4 regions of the Brenneria nigrifluens DSM 30175 genome follow, and region 3 is predicted to be linked to each of the others. Evidence: predicted binding sites of a transcription regulator. Region 3 holds the regulator's gene; each other region holds the start of a gene.

Region 1 (4,836 bases), 190 kb from region 3:
CGTCATCAAATCCATCAGGCCGCTGTAAACACGGATACAGCCATTAGCCATTGCCCAGGCGTTCACATCTTTTGTCAGGTAGACTTTGTAGTTGGCCGGGGTGCCGTTAATATCGTGGCCTAATGCATCGGCGATTTTATTCAGACGCTGGGTGTAGGTGCTGCCGGCAGGCGCGATTTGGGCTTCTTTGTCCATTTGCTCGCAGGATTGATCGCTGAGCGTTTTTACCTGTTCATCACTCAGGGTAGCCGCCTGAAAGGCCTGTGCCCCGGACTGCATTAATGTACCTGTGTCAAAGTTTTGGCAAGCGCTCAGCGGTATGGCGATACAGAGCGCCAGCACAGAAGTACGAATATTCATAAAATCATCTCCCTACGATAGTCATTAAGTGAATTAGCGGTGAGTAACGGCGAATCGTCGCGTGGGTTATATGGCGTTAACGATAAACGAGCATGAACATAACCGAAAACTGCGTTTATAAAAAGATCCGCGTGACGGCGAGGATTCCGATCACGGCCGCTATGGCGCCCGATGACCGCCGTTCTTGTGGGCTATCCGCCCGGTCGGAAAAATGAGATGAAATCCTCTTTTTTGCTCACGGTTCCAAGTGCATTCACCTTGATTTTAATGTACATTTATAGTCATCTTTTCTTTGTCTTTATTAGCTAACGTATTGATTAGTATACCATATGCCTGTCAAGGCATCTGTTCAATCCGATCTGGAGTAAAGCATGTCCTCTCGTAAAGAACTTGCCAATGCTATTCGTGCGCTGAGCATGGATGCGGTGCAAAAGGCCAAATCCGGTCATCCGGGCGCACCGATGGGTATGGCGGATATCGCCGAAGTCCTGTGGCGTGATTACCTTAACCATAACCCCGCCAACCCGCACTGGGCTAACCGCGACCGCTTCGTGCTGTCCAACGGCCATGCTTCCATGCTGATTTACAGCCTGCTGCACCTTACCGGTTACGACCTGCCTATTGAAGAGTTGAAAAATTTCCGCCAGTTGCATTCCAAAACCCCCGGCCATCCGGAGTACGGCTACACCGCCGGGGTGGAAACCACCACCGGGCCGCTGGGGCAGGGCATCGCCAACGCGGTCGGCATGGCGATTGCCGAACGTACGCTGGCGGCGCAGTTTAACCGTCCCGGCCACGAGATTGTCGACCATCATACCTATGTCTTCCTGGGCGATGGCTGCATGATGGAAGGGATTTCCCACGAAGTCAGCTCGCTGGCGGGCAACATGAAACTGGGCAAACTGACCGCGTTTTATGATGACAACGGCATCTCTATCGACGGCCATGTCGAGGGCTGGTTTACCGACGACACCGCCGCGCGTTTTGAGTCTTACGGCTGGCATGTGGTACGCGGCGTGGACGGACACGATGCGGACGCCGTCAAGCGCGCTATCAGCGAGGCCCGGCTGGTGACCGACAAGCCGTCGCTGCTGATGTGTAAAACCGTGATTGGTTTCGGTTCGCCGAACAAGGCCGGCACGCACGATTCCCACGGCGCGCCGCTGGGCGACGGCGAGGTCGCCGCGTCTCGCGAACAGCTGGGATGGAAGTACCCGCCGTTTGACATTCCCGCGGAGATTTACGCCGAGTGGGATGCGAAAGCCGCCGGTCAGCGCAAAGAAGCCGCCTGGGATGAGCTCTTTGCCGCCTATGCCAGCGCTTACCCGGAACTGGCCGCGGAATTCAAGCGCCGTACCGACGGCGCCCTGCCGGATAACTGGCAGGCCGACGCGCAGAAATTCATTGAGCAGTTGCAGGCGACCCCGGCGAAGATCGCCAGCCGTAAAGCCTCGCAGAACGCGCTGGAAGCCTACGGTAAACTGCTGCCGGAATTCCTCGGCGGTTCCGCCGATCTGGCGCCGAGCAACCTGACCATCTGGTCCGGCTCCAAATCGCTGGATAAAGACCATGCGGGCAACTATATCCACTACGGCGTGCGTGAATTCGGCATGACGGCGATTGCCAACGGTATCGCGCTGCACGACGGCTTTATTCCCTATACCGCCACGTTCCTGATGTTTGTGGAATACGCCCGTAATGCGGTGCGTATGGCGGCGCTGATGAAAATCCGCAGCATTTACGTTTATACCCATGACTCCATCGGCCTTGGCGAAGACGGCCCGACGCACCAGCCCGTGGAGCAGTTGGCCAGCCTGCGGGTGACGCCCAACCTGAGCGCCTGGCGTCCGGCGGATCAGGTGGAAACCGCGGTGGCGTGGAAATATGCCATTGAGCGCCAGGACGGTCCGACGGCGTTGATACTGTCGCGTCAGAATCTGGCTCAGCAGGAGCGTACCGCCCAGCAGCTGGCCGATGTGGCGAAAGGCGCCTATGTGTTGAAAGACAGCGGCGGCCAGCCGGACGTGATCCTGATTGCCACCGGTTCCGAAGTCGAACTGGCGGTGGGCGCCTATGACAAACTGACGGCGGAAGGGCGCAAGGTGCGCGTGGTATCGATGCCTTCCACCGACGCGTTCGACAAGCAGGATGCGGCCTACCGTGAAGCGGTGCTGCCGCAGGCGGTGACGGCGCGCGTGGCGATCGAAGCGGGCATTGCGGACTACTGGTACAAGTATGTCGGCCTGAACGGCGCGATTGTCGGGATGACGAGCTTCGGCGAGTCCGCTCCGGCGGAGCTGCTGTTTGAAGAGTTCGGTTTCACCGTGGATAACGTGGTGACGAAGGCTAAGGCGTTGTTGCAGTAAATTCCGCACCGGGCGATAGCCGCCATCTGGGCCGCCAGAGCGATCTGGCGGCTTTTTGCTGGTTGTTTCGTTTCTGCCGCTCCACCACCTTCCAGCCCGCCGTTTGCCAGGTAGAAATATGACGTGCGTCACTCTTCTGGCACCCGCCTAGTGAGAATATTTCTTTTGCAGGCTAATTCGTTTATGCTAGCTGAAGCGTTTCAGTTGTGATGTTGGTTGCATTTTATCAGCCGCTATCGGGCCATCTTCCAGAGGGAAGCGGCGCGGAGGGTCAGGAAGCACAAGAAGCGGTTTATTCCTTGTGGCGTACTGACTATCCTATGAGCTTGACGCGACCACCAAAACACAGGAAGTTCCATGACGATCCGTATTGCGATAAACGGTTTTGGCCGAATTGGCCGCAATGTTCTGCGTGCGCTGTACGAGTCGGGCCGCCGGGCGGAAATTGCGGTGGTAGCCATCAACGAACTGGCAAGCGCAGAGGGGATCGCCCACCTGCTCAAGTATGACTCCAGCCACGGACGTTTCTCCTGGGATGTTCGTCAGGAATGCGATCAACTGTATGTCGGAGAGGATTGTATCCGACTGTTGCATCAGGCCGATATCCAGCAGTTGCCCTGGCGTGAGCTCGGCGTTGACGTGGTGCTGGATTGCAGCGGGGTATATGGCAGCCGTGAAGACGGCGAAGCGCATCTGGCCGCGGGGGCGAAGAAGGTGCTTTTTTCGCACCCTGGAACGCCCGATCTGGATGCCACCGTGGTGTTCGGCGTCAATCATCAGAATTTACAAGCCGAACACCGTATCGTGTCGAATGCATCCTGCACCACCAACTGTATTATTCCCATTATTAAACTGTTGGATGACGCGTTTGGTATTGAAAATGGCACGGTAACGACGATCCACTCGTCGATGAACGATCAGCCGGTGATTGACGCCTATCATCACGATCTGCGGCGTACCCGCGCCGCCAGCCAGTCCATTATTCCGGTGGATACCAAACTGGCGGTGGGGATAACGCGGATTTTCCCGCAGTTCGTCGATCGTTTTGAGGCGATATCCGTTCGGGTGCCGACGATTAACGTCACGGCGATCGATTTAAGCGTTAGCGTAAAAAAAGCGGTAAATGTTAATGAAATCAACGTACTATTTCAAGAATCAGCGCATGGGGCATTTCGTGGTATAGTTGATTATACCGAATTGCCGTTGGTTTCGGCCGATTTTAACCACGATCCCCACAGTGCCATCGTTGATGGCACGCAGACGCGGGTCAGTGGTCAGCATCTGATTAAAACGCTGGTCTGGTGCGATAACGAATGGGGTTTTGCCAACCGGATGTTGGATACAACCCGGGCGATGGCGACCTGCGGTTTCTAGTACGAGGGTATTGGTCGGCGATCGATACCTCGCTCAAGCAACTTTAAAAGAGAATCAACAAGAGGATTCACCATGTCTGTAATTAAGATGACCGATCTGGATCTGGCCGGCAAACGTGTACTGATCCGCTCGGATCTGAACGTGCCGGTAAAAGAGGGTAAAGTGACGTCTGATGCGCGTATCCGCGCTTCTCTGCCGACCATCGAAAGCGCGCTGAAACAGGGCGCCCGCGTGATGGTGACTTCCCACCTGGGACGTCCGACCGAAGGAGAATACAACGAAGAGTTTTCTCTGCAGCCGGTGGTCGATTACCTGAAAGAGAAATTGTCTTCCCCGGTTCGTCTGGCAAAAGATTATCTCGATGGCGTAGACGTTGCGGAAGGCGAGCTGGTCGTTCTGGAAAACGTACGCTTCAACAAAGGTGAGAAGAAAGACGACGAAGTGTTGGCCAAAAAATATGCCGCGCTGTGCGATGTATTTGTGATGGACGCTTTCGGCACCGCGCACCGCGCTCAGGCTTCCACCCACGGCGTGGGTAAATTCGCCCCCGTCGCCTGCGCCGGCCCGCTGCTGTCAAATGAACTGGAAGCATTGGGTAAGGCGCTGGGTAACCCGGCGCGTCCGATGGTGGCCATCGTCGGCGGTTCAAAAGTTTCCACCAAGCTGACCGTGCTTGACTCCCTGTCCAAAATCGCCGACCAACTGATTGTCGGCGGCGGTATTGCCAATACCTTCG
Region 2 (4,836 bases), 1.1 Mb from region 3:
CCAACCACCGTGTGGATACGCAATCCGGATGTTTTTCGATTGCCGTCACGATTTTCAGTTTTCTGGTAAGGAGAGCGTATGTTTCGTTGGGGTATTATCTTTTTAGTGATTGCGTTGATTGCCGCGGCACTGGGGTTTGGTGGCTTGGCAGGGACGGCAGCGGGAGCGGCTAAAATCGTCTTTGTTGTCGGGATTATTCTGTTCCTGGTGAGTCTGTTCGCCGGTCGAAAACGACCGTAGCCAGATTCCTGATAACCTCAGGCGCTGGTGGTAAGATAAATAACGCCAAAGGCTGAAAATAGGACGGTCACACCATGTGGCTGTCATATTTATCCGGCATACTGTGTTGATGGTATTTGCTTAACTTCGAACGTTTATCAGGAGGGGTATGATGAATAGTGACATCGCTGTTGGCAAATGGAAACAGTGGAAAGGGAATTTCTGGTCCCTATGGGCCGAATGGTTTGACAGTGACTGCGCCTGGCTGGAAGGAAACCACGGTTATTTATCCGGCGTACTGCAAGAAGGTTACGGAAAAGAGCACGAAAAGGTATCCTCGGAGAAGACGGTTTTACACTGAGGGTAAATAGCTTGGAAACGCGTATTTTTGTTGCCGGTTTGCTGGCGGCAGCGAAGGATGTGCCGCGACAGATCGATTATCCCTGTCAAGTTTATGGCGCTTGAGCCTATGCTTACCGCACCCCCCGCCATACCTCATCATTTTATTGATACCCACTGCCATTTCGATTTTCCGCCGTTTAGCGATCGTGAGCTGACAAGCCTGCGTCTGGCTGCAGAAGCGGGTGTCGAACGTATTATTATTCCTGCCGTTGCGGCGCGCTACTTTGAACGCGTGCTGGCGTTGGCCGCTAACCATCCGCCCCTCTATGCCGCCCTTGGGTTGCATCCGCTGTATATTGCCGATCACCGCGACGCAGACCTGGAGCTGCTGGAAGACCGCCTGCGGCAAAGTCCGGCCAGGCTGACGGCCGTGGGAGAGATTGGGCTGGATCTGTATATGCCGGAGCCGCAGTTTGAGCGGCAGTGCGCGCTGCTTGGCGCTCAGCTTAAGCTGGCGCAGCGCTACGATCTTCCGGTTATTCTGCACTCGCGGCGCAGCCACGATCGGCTGGCGCAATTATTGCGCCGTAGCGAGGTGCCGCGCACCGGCGTGATCCACGGTTTTTCCGGCAGCCTGGAACAGGCGCAGGCTTTTATCCGCCTCGGCTATTATATCGGCGTCGGCGGCACCATTACCTATCCGCGGGCCAACAAGACGCGTCAGGCGATCGCCCGTTTGCCCCTCGCCAGTTTGTTGCTGGAAACCGATGCGCCGGATATGCCGGTTTGCGGCTACCAGGGAGAACCAAACCGCCCGGAGCGGATAAACCAGGTTTTTCAGTCGCTGTGCCGGTTAAGGCCCGAACCCGCCGTTGATATCGCGGCCGCGATGTATCACAACACCTGCCGACTGTTCGCATTGCCGCCGCACAGGTAGCGCAGTTCGGCCTGCTAATTGTTTTCAAGACGCTTTCTGTCACTACGCATTGCGAAATAGCCAACGTTAATTCTTATAATAGTGATAAAAATGTGATGAAGATCACTATTATATGTTTTCGGTTGTTCGGTGTTGTATGAATTTGTGACATAAATTGGCCTCTGTTCAGATCCTGCCTTTATAATCGGCTCCACCGATAGAGGCCGTTTCCGGTCTTGTCGGGCTATCGGTTGCTTGTTTTTATGGCGATTGATGGTAATCACCGTTTTTGGTCGGCAAAAAATTATTGTTATCTCGCGCTAAAGGGAACTTCACATGCAACTCTTTATGAGTCTCATCGGCATGGCGGCACTGGTATTATTTGCAGTCCTGCTTTCCAGCAATCGGAAAGCCATCAGTCTGCGCACGGTACTGGGCGCTTTCCTTCTTCAGATCGGTATTGGCGCATTGGTGTTATATGTTCCGTTAGGACGCCGGGTGCTGGGCGGCATGACGGAAGGGGTGGCGAACGTCATTTCCTATGGCAATCAGGGCGTATCTTTTATGTTCGGCGGCCTGGTTTCTGACAAAATGTTCGAAGTATTTGGCGGCGGCGGATTTGTTTTTGCGCTTCGCGTACTGCCTATTATCGTTTTCTTCTCATCGCTTATCGCCGTGCTCTATTACATGGGCGTGATGCAATGGGTGATTCGGCTGCTTGGCGGCGGGCTACAGAAATTGCTGGGTACGTCGCGCACCGAATCACTTTCCGCCACGGCGAATATTTTCGTCGGTCAGACGGAGGCGCCCTTGGTGGTTCGTCCGTATATCGCCAATATGACCCAGTCGGAATTATTCGCCGTGATGTGCGGCGGTCTGGCATCCATCGCCGGTTCCGTCATGGCTGGCTATGCGCAGATGGGGGTGCCGTTGGAATACCTGATCGCGGCTTCCTTTATGGCGGCTCCCGGCGGTCTGTTGTTTGCGAAACTGATGGTGCCGGAAACCGAGAATACCCATGACCGCGATGAAATCAGCGGGTTTGTCGATGCGGAAGACAAACCGGCCAACGTTATCGACGCCGCTGCCAGCGGGGCGGCTTCCGGTATGCAGCTGGCGCTGAACGTGGGCGCCATGCTGCTGGCGTTTATCGCTTTGATCGCCTTGCTTAACGGTATTCTCGGCGGCGTCGGCGGTTGGTTTAACTACCCGCAGCTGTCGCTGGAGCTGATTTTAGGCTGGCTGTTTGCGCCCGTCGCGTTTTTGATCGGCGTGCCCTGGGATGAAGCGGTGCAGGCCGGCTCATTTATCGGCCAGAAGCTGATCGTCAACGAGTTTGTCGCCTACATGAACTTCAGCGAATATCTGAAAGCGGACGACGTGGTCGCCGCCGCCGGCTTGCAGGTGTTATCCGATCAAACCAAGGCGATTATTTCATTCGCACTTTGTGGGTTTGCTAACCTGTCATCGATAGCTATCCTTATTGGAGGATTGGGCAGTATGGCGCCGAACCGGCGTCAGGATATTGCCAGGTTTGGTTTGAAAGCGGTAACCGCGGGTACGCTTTCCAACCTGATGAGTGCCAGCATCGCAGGGTTTTTTTTAGCATTGTAACGGTGCTTGGTTAAGTGATGATGGGCGGGAGTCGCCCATCATTCATGGATGGTTAAGGTGCTGGATCGCCCGGGGAGTAATTCTCCTTCAAGAGTAAAGTGACATGCTTTCTGTTTTTATTGATGATGTTGAATGGATAACGTTCCCGCAGGCAAAGGATGGCGCCATTTATCCTGGTTTTTGCGCCCGCAGTCATTTCCGTTTATCAGCTTATACCGACGAGCTGTTTACCGCGGCTGATATGCCATTTTCTGATGAGCTGGCGCGTTCCGTGCCGAAACGGCGCGCCGAGTTTCTGGCCGGCCGCTGTTTGGCTAAACAGGTGCTGGTCAAGCTGGGGCACCCGAATTTTGTTCTGTCCAGCGCTAAGGATCGGTCACCGCAATGGCCGGAAAATATCGCCGGCTCCTTAAGTCATAATACGGATAGCGTATTGTGTGCCGCGCATATCCGCAGTCCCGAGCTTTCCGGCGTTGGGGTGGATATCGAGACGTTTATGTCGGCGAAACGCGCCGAGTCGCTGTGGCCGGGCATTGTGGACGAAGATGAGTATCACTGGCTACGCGCCCAGGCTGATGAGTTTCGCTGTTTGTTGACGTTAAGTTTTTCCGCTAAAGAGAGTCTGTTTAAGGCGTTGTATCCGCAGGTTAAGCGCTATTTCGATTTTGTGGATGCAAGAATGGTCGCGCTGGATAGCGTCAGCCAGGCCTTTGAGCTGGAGCTACTGACCGATTTAACGCCGCAGTGCTATGCGGGGCGCCGTTTCCGTGGGACCTACCTGAAAAGAGAGCACGATGTAACGACCTTTCTGTGCTGTTAAAAGGGGGGCGCAAAAACGAACGGCGGCAGGCGGTACGGCATGTTCCGACACGGCCTTTCTCTTGCGGGGGGGACTTACACCAGCGCGGATACCCACCACACGCGGCCAATAACGGCCAGTTCGCCGTTGATGATCTGCTTCTTGGTCACCACCTCGTCTTCATAGAGCGGGTTGTAAGAACGCACGATGATGCTGCCATCCGGCCGCTTGATCAGCGCCTTGACGCGTTGCAGTTCACCCATGCGGATGGCGTACATTTTGCCATCGCGGATTTGCCTGTCCGACAGGTTGACGGCGACTTTATCGCCGTCCGACAGCTTGGGCTCCATACTGTCGCCCATCACGGTAACCACGCGGGTATCTTCCACCTGAATACCAAGCCGTCTTAACGTATGGGCGCGAAAGGGAAGAGCGTACACTTCGTCTTCATCAATATCATATGCGCCCCCTCCGGCCGATAGCCTGACACCCAACAATGGAACCTCCACAAATTCGTCATCATCATTATCAATGCTCTCCCACTCGGTAACATGCAGGCGGGAGGCCTTGAAATTACTGCTTTCCGGTTTCGGCTGGCCAATGCCGTTGAGCAACCAGTCCAGTGAATAACCCGTTTTTTCATTGATGGCCTGAGCGGATTCACGGCTCAGCGTTCCACGTTTCAACCAGTTATTCACTGTCTGGGGTGAGGTACCCACGATTTCGGCCAAATCCTTTTGCTTCATTCCCTCTTCGCGCATCAGATAGCGCAGGCGCTCGGTTAGCTCTGTCATTTTCACCAACTTAAAAATAAACACTGTGTGGATTTATTCGTTGTATTGTTGATTTCAGTTGACTATAGTCTGCTTTACAGATAATAAAATCAACAAAAAAATGACTGAATTTTGACTTCCAGAGCAGCAGGGAACAGTGACGGGATGGCCGC
Region 3 (4,836 bases):
ACGGCCGGATACTGGAAACGCTGGATATCGGCGACTTGACCCGCGATACGCCGAAAAATGCCTATACCACCATGCTGGTGGAGGCCAGCCGTCAGTACAGTCGCGATCTGGCGGTGCGTTCGGAACGAATGGGATGATTTATCGGCAGGGGCCGGCCGTTATGCCGGCCCCTGCTCAAGCTGGCGGTTAACGATTGGTTACGATGTGAATTCGCTACGTAAAAAAAGGTAAATCGGTGGCGTTGCAGGGGGCGGGTATTTACAATCATTACGCTTTCTGTAACCAGTCTTACCCACAAGGAATTCTCATGTTCAAACGTACTCTGGTTGCCGCGGCGGCCTTGATTTCACTTAGCGCTTTTTCCCCGCTGTTTGCCGCCACCGGCGCTACGCATGTGTTGCTGACCACCTCGGCAGGAAACATTGAGCTGGCATTGGATGAGCAAAAAGCCCCGGTTTCGGTGAAAAACTTTATTGAGTACGTGAATAACGGCTTTTATAACGGCACCACGTTTCATCGCGTGATCCCCGGTTTTATGATCCAGGGCGGCGGCTTTACCGATGATATGAAGCAGAAAGCGCCCAACCCGCCGATCAAAAACGAGGCGGATAACGGTTTGCGCAACCTGCGCGGCACCGTCGCCATGGCGCGTACCGCCGACAAGGACAGCGCCACCAGTCAGTTCTTTATCAACGTGGCGGACAACGCCTTTCTCGATCACGGCCAGCGCGATTTTGGCTACGCGGTCTTTGGCCGGGTGGTAAAAGGGATGGAGGTCGCGGATAAGATTTCCCAGGTGCAGACTGAAAACGTCGGCCCGTATCAGAACGTGCCGCTCAAACCCGTGGTTATCCAGTCAGCGAAGGTTCTGCCTTAATCTCTCTCTGATTGGCCGTGTAAAAACGGGCGAGTTTACCCAACTCGCCCGGATTAAATCAGCGCGTCGTCATTGACAGGCTGAGGCGGTCAATACGGCAAGGTTCTTGCCGACGCCGGCATAGTTCGCCAGTTTATTTTTTACGCACTGCGCGGTTACCGGCGAGTAGCTATAGGGGAGTGCGGGGAATGTGCCGGTGCTGGTCCAGCTATCGGCATTGACGTAGGCTTTGGAATCCTTGTCCCAGGTGATGCCGTAGGTGGTGAAATCGGCGGGTTTGGTAATGTTGTTGTTGCGCAGATCCCATGTGCCGAAATTCGAGCCATCGTAACGGGATGTCACCGGGTTTTTCGCATTCTCAAACCAGTTGCTTTCGATCAATGCGATGCCGTTCTGACGAACGTTCAGCCCTGAACTGGTGACGCCGGAATAGAGGTTGTTGTAGGCATGCACCTGACCGCCCCGCTGCAGCGGCAGCCGGGCGTTTACGTCGCTGTAGACGTTGTGGTGATAGGTGAGGTTGCGTCCGGTATCGCTGTTGCTGGAACCGCTTAGGCCGACCTTTTTGACGCCGTGAATGTAGTTGTAGGATACGGTGACGTTGGTCGACCCTTTTTTGATATCCACGGCGGATTCAAAGGTGGTATCGCCGTCCGGCGTGCCCTCGCACTCATGGTTTTTCGCGAAGATCTCGTTATGGTCGATCCAGACGTTCGGCGAGTCGTCGATGCGGATTGCATCGCCATCCTGGGCGCCTCCGGGCATATAACCCATGCGCATATTACGCACCACGACGTTGGACGACTTGGTGATCCAGATACCGAAGTTCGTTGAGGAACCATTGCTGCCGAGGATGGTAATGCCTTTGGTAAACTCCTTGATCTCCACGCCGCGCGCCGGTTTGCTCCATTGACCGCAGATATCGGCTTCCGCCGCCTTGATTAAGTCATCTTCATTGCCGTTATAGGTGATGACGACGGGGTAGGCGCCGCCTGACACTTTTTTACCGCTTGAGTCCAGACGCGCGGCCGCGATGATATCGACAATGTCCTGCATTGAACCGGCCGTTTTATTGACGGCTCCGGAAACGTTGCCGCCGTCGGTGGTGGCATAGCCGCCGGTATCGGCCGCCATCGCGTGTTGGCAGGCAAGAAATAACAGCCCGGCGGCGGCTGAAGGCAGTAGGTATTTCATAAGGATTATCTCCTGTTGGAATATAACTTCGTTAAGGCATTTCTCGTTCCATATGCCCAGGGTAATAAGGTTGGATTTTTTCGCTGAAAATGAAAGATCGGTTTTCAGTTTTATAAAAATCCGTATCAGTGTTATCACAAAAATAAAACAATACAATACCTTCAATTCAATGCGTCTTTTCAATAATCGAAAGGAAAGGCGGGTTTTATGAAAAGGTAATTTCCAATAAAAATCATGAATTTTATATTTATCATTTAATTATCAATAAGTTATATTTTAATTGTGGTTTTTTTGTTTCCATGGGTTTCTATTTTTACCAATATATTAATATAAGGTGGATTTATCTGAAAAATCCCCCCGACATCCGTATTAATAGGGGTTTTCTTAAAATAAATAAAAATACAATTTTATTGATCTATGTTAAAACACAACTTGATAAATCATGACTGCTTTTTATGTTGGCCGATATTACAAATAATAAATGCAGCCTGTTAATAAGACTATTTATATTTCCAGTAAATAATATATTTTAATAATAAATACCCTGCTCATTAACTGGCGGGTAAATCCGAGAGCTGCGTTGATGGTGATAGAAAAAAGCGTGAAGGCCGCTTCACGCTTTTTTGTTGTAGGGTAACGGAATGGTTTAACGGGTACCGTAAACCACAATCGTTTTACCATGTGCGGAGATCAGGTTCTGGTCTTCCAGCATTTTAAGAATACGGCCCACGGTTTCGCGTGAACAGCCAACGATTTGCCCAATTTCCTGACGGGTGATTTTTATTTGCATGCCATCCGGGTGAGTCATGGCATCGGGTTGTTTTGCCAGGTTCAGTAAGGTCTGAGCAATACGGCCGGTGACGTCGAGAAACGCCAGGTTACCGACTTTCTCTGAAGTAACCTGCAGTCTGCTGGCCATCTGCGCCGACAGGCGCATCAGAATATCGGGATTTACCTGAATCAACTGCCGGAACTTTTTATAAGAAATTTCAGCAACTTCACAAGCCGCTTTCGCCCGTACCCAGGCGCTGCGCTCCTGACCTTCTTCAAACAGGCCAAGTTCGCCGATAAAATCTCCCTGATTGAGATAAGAGAGAATCATTTCTTTGCCTTCTTCATCTTTGATCAGCACTGCGACAGAGCCTTTCACGATGTAGTAAAGCGTTTCTGCTTTTTCACCCTGGTGAATCAGGGTGCTCTTCGATGGATACTTGTGGATGTGACAATGAGAAAGGAACCATTCGAGAGTCGGGTCTGTTTGCGGTTTGCCGAGAACCATTCGCTATCATCCTCTGTTGTAATTCACTGCGCAAATCACAGGGCTCAGAGTTCCCTGTACGGCGTATTACTGCTAAACATTCAAAATTCGTGTAGGAAGAATGATGTCAGGGAATATACTGGAGCCTCTATCTGGCGACATCATCATCTCCCCGGTATCTGAGTTTGTCCAGAAAAGGCAGATTCTATTTTCGTTTGTAGCACAGCTTGAAGAACCTGTCTTGTGTTGTCTCGCTTCAGCATGATGAAGCTCTGGTTATAGCGTGTTTTTGTAAAGTAAGGATATAATTTTTCAAAAAATTTTTAGCGGAGGCGGCATGCAGGCTCGAGTGAAGTGGATTGAAGGCTTAACATTTCTTGGCGAATCAGCGTCCGGTCACCAGGTGCTGATGGACGGCGATTCGGGAGACAAAGCGCCAAGCCCGATGGAAATGGTGTTGATGTCGGTCGGCGGCTGCAGTGCGATTGACGTGGTGTCGATCCTGCAGAAAGGCCGTCATGACGTTGCGGACTGTGAGGTTAAGCTGACCTCGGAGCGGAGAACGGAAGCGCCGCGTCTGTTTACCCACATTAATCTGCATTTTATCGTAACGGGCACAGGGCTGACGGAGAAAGCGGTGGAGCGGGCGGTGGCGCTCTCCGCGGAGCGCTATTGCTCGGTGGCGCTGATGCTGGGTAAAGGCGTTGAGGTCACGCACAGTCATGAAGTCCGCATAACGGGGTAATCCTCGGCGTATCGGCCGCTGATGCCGCGCCGTGTTTTGCCGCGGCGGACTACTCGATTTTTTTTCCTTCCAGCAGGCGCTGCACCAGCGGCGCCATAATCAACTCCATCGCCAGCCCCATTTTCCCGCCGGGCACCACCAGGGTGTTGATATGGGAAATAAACGATCCCTGCAGCATGGCCAGCAGATAGGGGTAGTCAATATTATCCAGCCCCTGGAAATGAATCACCACGAAGCTTTCGTCCAGCGAAGGGATCGACTTGGCGGCGAACGGGTTGGAGGTATCAACGGTGGGAACGCGCTGGAAGTTGATGTGCGTGCGTGAAAACTGCGGCGTAATGTAGGTGATGTAGTCTTCCATGGAGCGCACCACCGAATCCATCACCGCTTCGCGCGAGTGCCCGCGCTCGTTCACATCGCGAATCAGTTTCTGAATCCATTCCAGGTTGACGATGGGCACTACGCCGACCAGCAAATCGACGTGTTGCGCCACATTGTGTCTATCGGTCACCACGCCGCCATGCAGGCCTTCATAAAACAGCACGTCGGTGGGTTCCGGCATCGGTTCCCACGGCGTAAACGTGCCGGGCACCTGGTTGTAGGGGATCGCTTCATCATAGGTGTGGAGGTATTTACGGGTTTTACCGCGCCCGTGGCGGCCATATTCGGTAAATGACTGTTCCAGCAGGCTGAAATCATTGGCCTCCGGGCCGAAATAGCTGATATGACGCCCGAGATCCCGCGCCTTACGTATTTCCATAT
Region 4 (4,836 bases), 590 kb from region 3:
GATAAGCGCGCCCAGCGCCAGCGCCCCGAAAACCGCCAACAGCGCATTAACCTCAAGGCCGACAATCGAGGCGGCGACCGCGCCGGTCAGCGCCAGCAAAGACCCGACGGAAAGATCGATGCCGGAGGTAAGAATGACCAGGGTCATTCCCACGGCCATAATGGCGTTCACCGAGGTTTGCTGCAGAATATTGAACAAATTGTTCAGGGTGAAAAAGTTGGGGCTCATGGCGGACACCACCGCAATAAGGATCAGCAGGGCAATCAGTGATTTCTGCTCCAATAGCCACTCTTTGCTGAACCAGCGCTTTGCCGCGATAGATTGGGAACTCATGTCTGACTTACTCCTGCTTTACGCCGTATTGCTTACCAACGGCCGCGGCCATCAGCGCTTCCTGGGTAGCTTGCTCAATGGAAAATTCACCGCTTAAACGACCTTCGTGCATCACGATTACGCGATCGCTCATTCCCAATACTTCGGGCATTTCGGACGACACCAGTATGATGCTCAGCCCTTCTTGTTTGAACTGATTGATTAACTGATAAATTTCTTTCTTCGCTCCCACGTCGACCCCGCGCGTCGGCTCATCGAGAATCAGTACGTTAGGGCGGGTCATCAAGCCGCGGGCGATGGCGACTTTTTGCTGATTCCCGCCGGACAGCAGCCCGATAGGCTGTTCCATGGACGGGGTTTTGATATTGAACAGACGGATAAAATCGCCCACCGCCAGCTGCTCTTCGGGATGCTTAAGCCGCCCGCCGCGACGGCTGAAGTAGCGCAGCGCGGTTAACGACATGTTCTCTTTAACCGACATGCCTAATACCAGCCCGTCGCGTTTGCGGTCTTCGGAAATATAAACAATGCCGTTCGCCAGGCCATCCTGCGGCCTGCGGGTTACCACTTCGCGGCCGTCCAGCGCCACGTAGCCCGCCGTGCGCGGCAGCGCGCCGTAAAGGATCTTCATCAACTCGGTGCGTCCGGCGCCCATCAGCCCCGCCACGCCAAGAATTTCCCCTTTGCGTACGGTAAAGCTGACGTCATCCACGCCCGGCCCGGAAAGATTTTTCACCAGCAGGCGAACCGCTCCCGGCGCCTGGTTCAGGCGCGGATATTGCTCTTCAAGCTTGCGCCCCACCATCATTTCAATCAGCCGTTCTTCCTGCAGCTCACTGACCGTGCGTTCGCCGATAAACTGACCGTCGCGGAACACGGTGACGTCGTCGCATATTTCGAAAATTTCTTTCAGACGGTGGGAAATATAGACAATGCCGCGCCCCTCGGCCTGTAGCTCTTTAATTACGCTGAATAACGACGCGGTTTCGGTATCGGTCAAAGCATCGGTGGGTTCATCCATAATGATGACTTTCGATTCAAAGCTCAGCACCTTGGCGATTTCCACCATTTGCTGATCGCCAATCGACAGTTCCGCCACCGTGCGCCGGCTGTCATAGCGCAGATTAAGCCGCTTCAGCAGTTTGTCCGCTTCCTGATACATCTTTTTCCAGTCGATGCGGCCAAAACGGTTGGTAAATTCACGGCCGAGAAAGATGTTTTCCGCGATCGTCAGTTGGGGGATCAGGTTAAGCTCCTGATGGATAATGCCGATCCCCGCTTCCTGGGAGGCTTTGGGACCGCTGAAATCCACTTCGTTTCCCAGAAAACGCACGCTGCCGGCGTCTTTGTTATAGATGCCGGTCAACACCTTCATCATGGTGGACTTGCCGGCGCCATTCTCCCCCACCAGCGCCATGACTTTCCCCGGGTAAACGTTCAATGCGGCGCCGGAAAGCGCCTTAACGCCGGGAAACGCCTTATTGATTCCTTGCAGTTGCAGTAAAGGTTGCATCGATTCCTCAGAACGTTACGCCGGCGCAAAGGATGACATTGGCATACGGGGAACATTCCCCGCTGCGAATGACCGCCCGGCTTTTTCCGCTTTGGATCTTAAAATCTTCATGACTGACATAATGCACTTCAATGGAGTTTCCCTGGTTCAGCTCAAGTTGTTTCAACTGATCAAGTAACGCTTTATGAAGTTGTGGATTTTTTTCGATAATTTCCTGCGCCAGGATCGCCGCTTCGACCTGCATCTCGCTGGTTACCGCCGCAACCACCTGTAAAAAAGTCGGCACGTTGTGGGTTAACGCCAGATCGATACGGGTAGTGGTATCGGGGATAGGTAAACCGGCGTCGCCGATAACCAGCCGATCGGTATGCCCCAGCCGGGAAATAAGCGCAGAAACCTCAGAATGTAGTAATACCGCTTTTTTCATGTTCTTTATCTCGCCAGCGAAACGTTTCGCTGGTGATGATTGTAGAAAGAGATAACGCGGAAAGGCAAAGAGAAGATTACAAAAATGTGATCGTTATCGAAACGTTTCGTTGGCGGGAAAATAAAACGGCGAATGCCGGACGAGATTATTTATAGAGTAGTCTGTAAGCTTGAGATACTCGGCCCCTCGCCACGCTCTCCTTAATAACGAAATTTGTCAATAATCTGAAAAGGTTGCATCAAATGGAAAGCGTTGGCGAAGCATCAGGGGAAACAGGGAATGGGTTCCCTTATCCCCCGTTTGCCGATTTTTAAACGATGGGCATCAGCGGGCGATTACTGGATTTTCTTCACCTGTTTGACATCCAGCTCGGCCGAGTTAAAGCCCTTGTCGAGCTCGCCTTGCAGTTCAACTTTGTCCTGCGGCGATATGGTCTGTCCGTTCCAGTATTTATCATCGATTTCAACCGTGATGGTGCCCGTCTCGTCTCGGAACAGATAATCCTCATCGCCGACGCGCTGCTCGATGTTGCCGCGCAGCGTCACCCAGCTGTCATCTTTCAGATCTTTCGCTTTTGCTACCGTGGTTACGCTGCCGTTAGGGTTTGAAAACCCGCCCTGGGCAGGCTGATGTTGCGTCGTTTTGGCGTTCGGGTCCAAAAATCCTCCGCCGCTTTGGGCGGCGAAAACCGGCGCGGAACATAACGCAGCGATAGCAAATACAGCGGCTGTCTTTTTCATAGCATCTTTTCCTTATTTATCTCTTGTCGTCGTGCAGTAAAACTGCGCGTTGTTTGTCTGACGCGACGAGTTAAACAAAATGTTCTTAACAGAATCTTAAGTATAGTTCAGTTTCTCTTATATTTATTAATCCTGTGGATCACCACCCGTTTATGGTTTTTCCGGTTGTCAATCCGGCGCGTTAAACCGTATAACATCATTGTATACAAATAGGGTGGGCGGTGATGAGAATACTGTTGATAGAAGACGATCGTCTGATTGGCGACGGCATCAAGGCCGGACTGATTAAGCTGGGCTTTAGCGTTGACTGGTTTATGCAGGGCAAAGCCGGGCTGATCGCGCTGCAAGCCGCCCCCTATGACGCCGCGATCCTTGATTTGAGTCTGCCGGAAATAGACGGGCTGGATATCCTGCGCCAGTGGCGTAAGGACGGACAAGATGAGCCGGTATTGATCCTCACCGCGCGGGACGCGCTGGAACAGCGCGTTGCCGGCCTGCAGTCGGGCGCCGACGACTATCTGTGCAAACCTTTTGCTCTGGCGGAAGTTGCCGCGCGCCTGCAGGCGTTAATCCGCCGCCGGCACGGTCAATTACAGCCCACGCTGACCCACGGCGCGGTATCCCTTGAACCGGGTTCCCGCACCGTTACCTGCAATAATCAACCGGTGGCGCTTAAATCCCGCGAGCTGGCGCTGCTTGAGCTGTTCCTGATGAACCCCCAGCGGGTGCTGACCCGTTCGCAGTTGGAAGAAAAGCTCTACGGATGGGACGACGACGTTTCCAGCAACGCCGTGGAAGTGCATATTCACCACCTGCGTAAAAAACTGGGCAGCGAATTTATCCGCACGGTGCACGGCGTCGGCTATATTCTGGGAGCGGCGCCATGACGCGCCTCAGCCTGCGTTTACGGCTGATCGCCGGTTTTGTTCTGCTGACGCTGCTTTGCTGGGGCGCCGCCGGGATCCTGTCGTGGCATCAAACCCGCGAGCATATCAACGAGCTGTTCGATACCCAGCAGATGCTGTTCGCCAAGCGGCTGGCCACCATGCATCCGGATGAAATCGAGGTGGATTCCCCCTCCCTGCCGAAAACCAAAAGCCTGGTGCGCGAAAGGCGCGGGGAACAGGAGGACGACGCGCTGGCCTTCGCCATTTTTACCCGCGACGGCCGGATGGCGCTGAACGACGGCGAGAACGGCAAAGATTTTATCTTCGACTACGCGCAAAACGGCTTCACCAACGGCAGGCTGCGCGATGATAACGACCGGTGGCGCATGGTATGGCTGGCGACGGCGGATAATCGTTATGTGGTGGTGGTAGGCCAGGAGTGGGAGTACCGTCAGGATATGGCGCTGGGGCTGGTAAAAACCAACCTCCTGCCCTGGCTGTTTGCCCTGCCGGTTATGCTGCTGTTGATGTTCTGGCTGGTTTCCCGCGAACTGTCGCCGCTGAAACGCCTCGCCACGCAGCTTCGCCGGCGTCCGCCGGAGGACGACGCCCCGCTGGATACCCATGCCGTTCCGCAGGAAGTGCGCCCGCTGGTGAATGAACTTAACAGCCTGTTCGTGCGCATCGGCGAGATGCTGCTGCGCGAGCGCCGCTTTACCGCGGACGCCGCACATGAATTACGCAGCCCGCTGGCCGCGCTGAAGGTGCAGACGGAATTGGCGCAGTTGGCTTACGATGACGAACCCGTGCGCCGCCATGCCCTGAATAATCTGGACGAGGGAATCGATCGCGCCGCGCGGCTGGTGGATCAGCTGTTAACGCTGTCGCGGCTTGACTCGGAATCGTTCGCCGACGAGCGGCAGCCGGTGGAACTAC

The links. Region 3 encodes CRP, which controls carbon source genes, mostly activating them, when cyclic AMP is high. Its sites were predicted from a motif close to ATGTGANNNNNNTCACAT; they were not measured.
Region 1: the regulator CRP is predicted to act here: its motif matches at 2,931-2,948, upstream of epd (erythrose-4-phosphate dehydrogenase).
Region 2: the regulator CRP is predicted to act here: its motif matches at 1,589-1,606, upstream of EH206_RS19845 (NupC/NupG family nucleoside CNT transporter).
Region 4: the regulator CRP is predicted to act here: its motif matches at 2,358-2,375, upstream of rbsD (D-ribose pyranase).

The regions. Positions count from the first base shown of each region.
Region 1 is NZ_CP034036.1:654,330-659,165, forward strand. It holds gene loiP (metalloprotease LoiP) at 1-360, opposite strand, end outside; gene tkt (transketolase) at 732-2,726, shown strand; gene epd (erythrose-4-phosphate dehydrogenase) at 3,084-4,100, shown strand; gene pgk (phosphoglycerate kinase) at 4,173-4,836, shown strand, end outside.
Region 2 is NZ_CP034036.1:4,216,201-4,221,036, reverse strand. It holds gene EH206_RS19860 (DUF1328 domain-containing protein) at 79-240, shown strand; gene EH206_RS19855 (CsbD family protein) at 392-580, shown strand; gene EH206_RS19850 (TatD family hydrolase) at 689-1,498, shown strand; gene EH206_RS19845 (NupC/NupG family nucleoside CNT transporter) at 1,814-3,091, shown strand; gene EH206_RS19840 (4'-phosphopantetheinyl transferase family protein) at 3,195-3,911, shown strand; gene EH206_RS19835 (LexA family transcriptional regulator) at 3,986-4,684, opposite strand.
Region 3 is NZ_CP034036.1:464,737-469,572, forward strand. It holds gene EH206_RS02090 (ABC transporter ATP-binding protein) at 1-137, shown strand, start outside; gene ppiA (peptidylprolyl isomerase A) at 308-877, shown strand; gene EH206_RS02100 (polysaccharide lyase) at 947-2,071, opposite strand; gene crp (cAMP-activated global transcriptional regulator CRP) at 2,718-3,350, opposite strand; gene EH206_RS02110 (OsmC family protein) at 3,667-4,074, shown strand; gene EH206_RS02115 (phosphoribulokinase) at 4,124-4,836, opposite strand, start outside.
Region 4 is NZ_CP034036.1:4,768,933-4,773,768, forward strand. It holds gene rbsC (ribose ABC transporter permease) at 1-333, opposite strand, end outside; gene rbsA (ribose ABC transporter ATP-binding protein RbsA) at 341-1,846, opposite strand; gene rbsD (D-ribose pyranase) at 1,854-2,273, opposite strand; gene EH206_RS22410 (YgiW/YdeI family stress tolerance OB fold protein) at 2,609-3,013, opposite strand; gene qseB (quorum sensing response regulator transcription factor QseB) at 3,238-3,900, shown strand; gene qseC (quorum sensing histidine kinase QseC) at 3,897-4,836, shown strand, end outside.